2 regions of the Micromonospora zhanjiangensis genome follow, and region 1 is predicted to be linked to the other one. Evidence: riboswitches for the same ligand, from Rfam matches in the RefSeq annotation. Region 1 holds a riboswitch; the other holds the start of a gene.
What was found. A riboswitch is a leader RNA that binds a small molecule or an ion and turns the genes downstream of it on or off. The one in region 1 is predicted to bind thiamine pyrophosphate.
Positions count from the first base shown of each region.

Region 2: linked by a shared signal. The riboswitch ahead of ACFOX0_RS21250 (ECF transporter S component) and the one ahead of thiE (thiamine phosphate synthase) in region 1 are both predicted to bind thiamine pyrophosphate.

Region 1 covers NZ_JBHSBN010000001.1:529,603-532,999, forward strand. Annotated here, with positions in the region: gene ACFOX0_RS02625 (ABC-F family ATP-binding cassette domain-containing protein) at 1-906, shown strand, start outside; gene ACFOX0_RS02630 (aldo/keto reductase) at 947-1,909, shown strand; TPP riboswitch at 1,958-2,066, shown strand; gene thiE (thiamine phosphate synthase) at 2,061-2,684, shown strand; gene thiO (glycine oxidase ThiO) at 2,678-3,397, shown strand, end outside.
Region 2 covers NZ_JBHSBN010000015.1:157,425-160,821, forward strand. Annotated here, with positions in the region: gene ACFOX0_RS21240 (sugar isomerase domain-containing protein) at 65-814, opposite strand; gene ACFOX0_RS21245 (alpha/beta fold hydrolase) at 896-1,732, opposite strand; TPP riboswitch at 1,809-1,914, shown strand; gene ACFOX0_RS21250 (ECF transporter S component) at 1,990-2,562, shown strand; gene ACFOX0_RS21255 (ABC transporter ATP-binding protein) at 2,617-3,397, shown strand, end outside.

The DNA of each region.
Region 1 (3,397 bases):
CGGGTCGCCCGGCACGACTCGCTGGAGGAGAAACGCCGCCGCTGGGACGAGGAGCACCAGAAGCTGCGCGAGCTGATGCTGACGTACAAGCAGAAGGCGGCGTACAACTCCGACATGGCGTCCCGCTACCAGTCGGCGCAGACCCGGCTGCGCAAGTTCGAGGAGGCCGGACCGCCGCCGCTGCCGCCCCGTGACCAGGACATCCGGATCCGGCTGGGCGGCGGTCGGACCGGCAAGCGGGCGGTGATCTGCGAGCAACTGGAACTGGACGGGCTGACCTACCCGTTCGACCTGGAACTCTGGTACGGCGACCGGGTGGCCGTGCTGGGTGCCAACGGGACCGGCAAGTCGCACTTCCTGCGGCTGTTGGCCCGCGGCGGCACGGATCCCGACCCGGCCAACACGCCGGTCGACAACGGCATGGCGCTGACGCCGGTCGCGCACGGCGGGTCGGCGCGGCTCGGCGCCCGGGTCCGGCCGGGGCACTTCTCGCAGACCCACGACCGGCCGGAGCTGGTCGACCGGACCCTGGTCGAGGTGCTCTGGCGGGGCGACGACCACCGGGCCGGGCTGGACCGGCACGGCGCGATGGCGAAGCTGCGCCGGTACGAGCTGACCGGCCAGGGCGACCAGCGGTTCGGCACGCTCTCCGGCGGTCAGCAGGCGCGTTTCCTGGTGCTGCTGCTGGAGCTGTCCGGGGCCACCCTGCTGCTGCTCGACGAGCCCACCGACAACCTGGACCTCGCCTCGGCCGAGGCACTGGAGGCCGGCCTGGACGCGTTCGCGGGGACCGTGCTGGCGGTCACCCACGACCGCTGGTTCACCCGGTCGTTCGACCGGTTCGTGCTGTTCCGCGGCGACGGTGAGGTGGTCGAGACCCCGGAGCCGGTCTGGGATGTGGGCTGAGGCCGGGGCCGGCCGGCATAGGGTTGGTCGCGTGACTGACATGACCTATCGCCGGCTCGGCGACTCCGGACTCGTGGTGTCCGCGGTCGGGATCGGCTGCAACAATTTCGGGCGCAAGCTGGACGCGGACGGCACCCGGGCGGTGGTGGACGCCGCCCTGAACGCCGGGATCAACTTCTTCGACACGGCCGACATCTACGGCGAACCGCACGGCGGTTCCGAGGAACTGCTCGGCGCGGCGCTGAAGGGGCGCCGGGACGACGTGGTGGTGGCCACCAAGTTCGGCATGGACATGGACGGCATGAACGGTCCGGACCACGGCGCCCGGGGCGCCCGCCGGTACGTCGTGCGGGCGGTGGAGGCGTCGCTGCGCCGGCTCGGCACCGACCACATCGACCTCTACCAGATGCACGAACCGGACCCGGGTACGCCGATCGAGGAGACCCTGCGCGCGCTGGACGACCTGGTCCGCGCCGGCAAGGTGCGCTACCTGGGCAACTCCAACTTCGCGGGCTGGCAGATCGCCGACGCGGACTGGACCGCGCAGGCCGCCGGGCTGACCCGGTTCGTCAGCGCGCAGAACCACTACAGCCTGCTGGAACGAACCGTCGAGACCGAGGTCGTGCCAGCCTGCGAGCGGTTCGGGCTGGGCCTGCTGCCGTTCTTCCCGCTGGCCAACGGCCTACTCACCGGCAAGTACCGGCGTGACGAGCAGCCGCCGGCCGGCAGCCGGCTCGCCGGCGGTGGCCGGTACGCCCAGCGACTGGCCGCCGCCGACTGGGACACCATCGAGGCGATCGGGGCGTACGCGGCCGAGCGTGACCTGACGATGCTCCAGGTGGCGATCGGCGGGTTGGCCGCCCAGCCCGCGGTGACCTCGGTCATCGCCGGCGCGACCACCGCCGACCAGGTACGGGCCAACGCGGCCGCCGGCTCCTGGCAGCCGTCGGACGAGGACCTGGCCGCACTGCGGGAGATTCTGGCCGCCGGCCGTCCCGCCTGACGTTCCGACCGTGGACAGGTCGGGCCGACCTGTCGTACGGTGGCGACGCACGTGACCCACGGGAGCCCGGTGCACCGGGCTGAGAGGGGGGCTGCAGCCCCCGACCGTCGAACCTGATCCGGGTAATGCCGGCGCAGGGAGGAGCATTGCCGTGTCCCTGGGACGACTGCATCTCGTCACCGACACCCGGCCCGGCCGGGACCCGCTCGCCGTGGCCCGGGCCGCCCTCGGCGTCGCCGGCCGTGAGCTGGTGGTCCAGGTCCGGGTCGAGGACTCCGCCACCGACCGCGAGGCGTACGAGTTGGCCGGCCGGATGGTCGAGCTGTGCGCGTCGGCCGGCGCGACCTGCCTGGTGAACGACCGGCTGCACGTCGCGCTCGCGGTCGGCGCCGCCGGTGCGCACGTCGGCGCGGACGACCTGCCGGTCGACGCGGCCCGGCGGGTGCTCGGCCCGGCCGCCGTGCTCGGCGCGACCGCCCGGGCGCCGGGCACCGCCCGGGCCGCCGTCGCCGCCGGCGCCGACTACCTGGGCGTGGGACCGTGCCACGCCACCGGCACCAAGGCCGGCCTGCCGCCGCCGATCGGCCCGGCCGGGGTGACCGCCGTGGCGGACGCCGTACCGGTTCCGGTGGTCGCCATCGGCGGCGTCACCGCGGACCGGGTGGCCGGGCTGCGCGGCGCGGGCGCGTACGGGGTGGCGGTGGTGGCCGCGCTCGCCGACGCGGCCGACCCGGCCCGGGCCACCGCCGAACTGCTCGCCGCGCTCGGATGCTGACCGGCACCGCCCGGTCCGGCGCCGGCGGCGGTCCCGAGGTGGCGGTGATCGGCGCCGGTCCGATCGGCCTCGCCGTCGCCTGGCGGTGCGCCCTCGCCGGGGCCGCCGTCACCGGGTACGACCCCACGCCCGGCTCGGGCGCCGGGGCCGTCGCGGCCGGCATGGTGGCCCCGGTCGCCGAGGCGATCTTCGGCGAGCGGGAGCTGACCGGGTTGCTGGCCGCGTCGGCGAGCCGGTGGCCGGCGTTCGCCGCCGAGCTGACCGCCGCCACCGGCGCCGACCTCGGCTACCGCACCGACGGGACGCTGGTGGTCGGGCTGACCGCGGACGACCTGACCGAGGCGCGCCGGCTGTGGACGTACCAGCGGGAGCTGGGGCTGCCGGTGACGCCGCTGCGGCCGACCGGGCTGCGGGAGTGCGAACCGGCGCTGGCCACCCGGGTCCGCGGCGGCGCGCTGCTGCCCACCGACCACCAGGTGGACCCCCGGCGGCTGACCGCCGCGCTGCGCCGGGCGGCCGAGCGGGCCGGCGTGCGGTTCGTGCCGACCGCCGTGACCGACCTGGCCGGGCTGCGCGCCGACGTCACGGTGGTGGCCGCCGGTTGCGGCACGGCGGCCCTCACCGGCCTGCCGGTCCGTCCGGTGAAGGGTCAGATCCTCCGGCTGCGGGCGCCCGCCGGCACAGCGCCGGCGATCCGGTACGTGGTCCGCGGG
Region 2 (3,397 bases), on a different contig from region 1:
CCCGGCCACGGAGTTCGGCGGTCCGGGCCGGGCCGTTCAGCCAATGACAGCCATCCGGCGCCGGTCAGGCGCCCCGGCGGATGCGGCCGGCGTACCGCTCCTCCAAGATCCGATTGTGCTCGTCGCCGGCCGGGACGTTGGCCGACAGGTAGACCGGTGGCACCTCGCCGGCGTCGACCAGCCGGCCCACCACCTCCACCACGATCTGCTGGGCCAACAACGCCGCGGTGATCGAGGAGACCGCGCCCACCGCGCCCCCGCCGGGCAGATCCAGGGTGGCGTCGCCGTACGGGGCGCCGTTGTCCAGCACCACGTCGGCGAAGTCGGTGAGCTTGCGGCCGGACGGGTGGCGGGAGTCCACCCGCGCCGAGTGCTCCCGGGAGGTGATCGCGATCAACGGGTGGTCGCGCTCCTTGACCAGCGAGGCGAACTCGACGAGCGCGCCGTTCACGCCCGAGTTCGAGGCGATCACGAACACGTCGGCCGGGCGTACCGGGGCCAGGTCGAGCACCCGGCGGGCCACCGCCGGGTCGCGTTCCAGTTTGTCGCCGAGCACGCTGGCCGGCTCGTCGCCGAAGAGCACCACGTCCCGCAGGGCGATCCGGTTGGTCGGCACCAGGCCACCGGCCCGGCCGGCGATCTCCATCGCCAGCGCCTCGGAGTGCCCGGTGCCGAAGGCGTGCACGATCCCGTCGGCCCGCAGCGCGGCGAGGATCAGGTCGGCGGCCCGGCGCACCGCGTCCCGCTGGCTGTCCGACACCCGCCGCATGGTCGCGGTGACCACGTCCAGGTAGTTCTCGGGGGTCAACGTCATCTGAGGACTCCTTGCTCGTCGATTCCGGGCTCACCAGTCTCCGGGCTCATCGATCGCGGGACTCATCGGTTGTGTGGCCGGTCAGTCGGCGATCCGGGCCAGGATCGCCTCGGCGAGCGCGGCCGGCGCCTCGTCCGGGATCCAGTGCGTCACCCCGGCCAGCGCGACGAACCGGTAGTCGCCGGTCACGTGGGCGGCGCACGCCTCGGCGGCGAACCGGCCGACCGCCACGTCGCCGTCGCTCCAGACGTACGTGGTGGGCACGGTGACCGGGCCGGTGCCGGCCATCTCCTCGGCGGACATCGCCCGGTACCAGTTCAGGGCGGCGGTGAGCGCGCCCGGCTCGCGCAGCGGCGCGGCGTACGTGTCGACCCGGCCCGCGCCGACCCCGGCCAGCACCCCGCGCAGCGCCGCCGCGTCGTCGGCCAGCAGCACGTGCTCGGCCTTGCCCGGCTCCCGGAACAACCGCATGTACGACGAGCGTTCGCGCTGCTCGGCGTCGGTCGAGATGGCGTGCGCGAAGGCCGTCGGGTGCGGCACGGACACCGCGGTCAGGGTGCGCACCCGCTCGGGGTGCCGGGCGGCCAGGGCCCAGGCGACGATGGCGCCCCAGTCGTGACCGACCAGGTGCGCGGCGTCCACCCCCAGCGCGTCCAGCACCGCCAGCGCGTCGGCCACGCACTCGGCCAGCCGGTAGTCCTCGACCGCGGCCGGTCGGGCGCCCGGCGAGTAACCCCGCTGGTTCGGCGCGTAGGTGCGCAGCCCGGCGGCGTGCAGGGCCGGGACCACCGCGTCCCACTCGCCGGCGTGCTGCGGGAAGCCGTGCAGCAGCAGCGCCGCCGGACCGTCCTCGGGGCCGGCGGCCGCCACGTCGAACGTCAGGCCACGGGCGTCGATCGGCGTCAGGTTGAGGGGCATGACACATCACCCTACCCACGCCCGGTCCGCGCTGGTCTCCCGGCGCAGGTCAGTGCTAGCGTCTGCGGAACAACTTCACATCCGACAGGGGAGCGCACAGCGCTGAGAGTGCGGTCGACGACCGCAGACCCTCGAACCTGATCTGGGTAATGCCAGCGCAGGGAGTTCGGTCGACCTCCAGCCGCGCCGTGTTCCGGTGACAAACCGGACGCGGCGTGCGTCTTGCCTGGTTCGTACGAGAACTGGGAGGCAACATCGTGAACAACCGTTGGCGCACCGTGGACATCGTCGTGGCGGCGGTGCTCGGCGTCGCGTTCGGCGTCATCTTCTGGGCCTGGGGCGTGCTGTGGAACGGCCCCGCCGAGGCGATCCCGCTGCCCGGTCGGGCGGCCATCTACGGCATGTGGCTGGTACCGGGGGTGCTCGGCGCGCTGGTCGTCCGCAAGCCGGGAGCCGCCTTCTTCACCCTGACCGTGGCCGCCCTGGTCTCGGTGGCGCTGGGCACGAGCTGGGGTTGGACCATCGTGGTGCAGGGGCCACTGGAGGCGCTCGGCGCCGAGCTGGGCTTCGCCCTGTTCGCGTACCGGTCGTACCGGCTGCCGGTGGCGCTGCTGTCGGCCGCGCTGGCCGGGCTGGCCGCCGCCGTCTACGACATGCTCGTCTGGTACGTCGGCAACTCGTGGACCAGCTTCGGCATACCGTACATCGCGATCGTCGTGGTCAGCTCCGTGGTGATCGCCGGTCTCGGCGGGGTCGCCCTGACCCGCGCCCTGGCCGACACCGGCGTCCTGGACCGTTTCCCCGCCGCCCGTACCCGCCCCACGGTCTGACCCCCGATGGCTGAGTCGATCATGGGGTGGGGGACGGGACCCGCCACCCATCTCATGGTCAGGCCCACCGGGCGGGTACGGGTCAGCGGGTTCGGCTGGCGGCACGCGCGCCGACGGGCCTGGGCCTGCCGGGGCGTCGACCTGCGGATCGACGCCGGGGAGCGGGTGCTGTTGCTGGGCCCGTCCGGAGCCGGGAAGTCGACGTTGCTGGCGGCACTGGCCGGCCTGCTCGCCGAGGACTCGGGCGAGCGGGAGGGCACCGTCGAGATCGACGGGCTCGACCCGCGGGCGGCCCGGGACCGGGTCGGCATCGTCTTCCAGGACCCGCAGACCCAACTCGTGATGAGCCGGGCCGGCGACGACGTGGCGTTCGGGCTGGAGAACCGCGGGCTGTCGACCGAGCGGATCTGGCCCCGGGTGGACGAGGCGCTGCGCCGGGTCGGCTTCCCGTACCGCCGGGACCGGCCCACCGTGGCGCTCTCCGGCGGCGAACAGCAGCGGCTCGCGCTGGCCGGCGCGCTCGCGCCGCGACCGGGCCTGCTGCTGCTGGACGAACCGACCGCCAACCTCGACCCGGCCGGCGCCGCCCTGGTCCGCGCGGCGATCGCCGGGGCGCTCGCCCCGGACACCACGCTGATCCTGGTCGAGCACCGGGTCACCGAGGCGTTGCCGCTGGTCGACCGGGTGGTCGTGCTGGAACCCGGCGGCGGCGTCCGGGCCGACGGCCCGCCCGACACCGTCTTCACCGAGCACGGCGCCGCCCTCGCCGCCGCGGGCGTCTGGGTACCTGATCAGCCAGGCACCGGCGTCCGGGTTCCCCGCCGGGCCGGCCCGG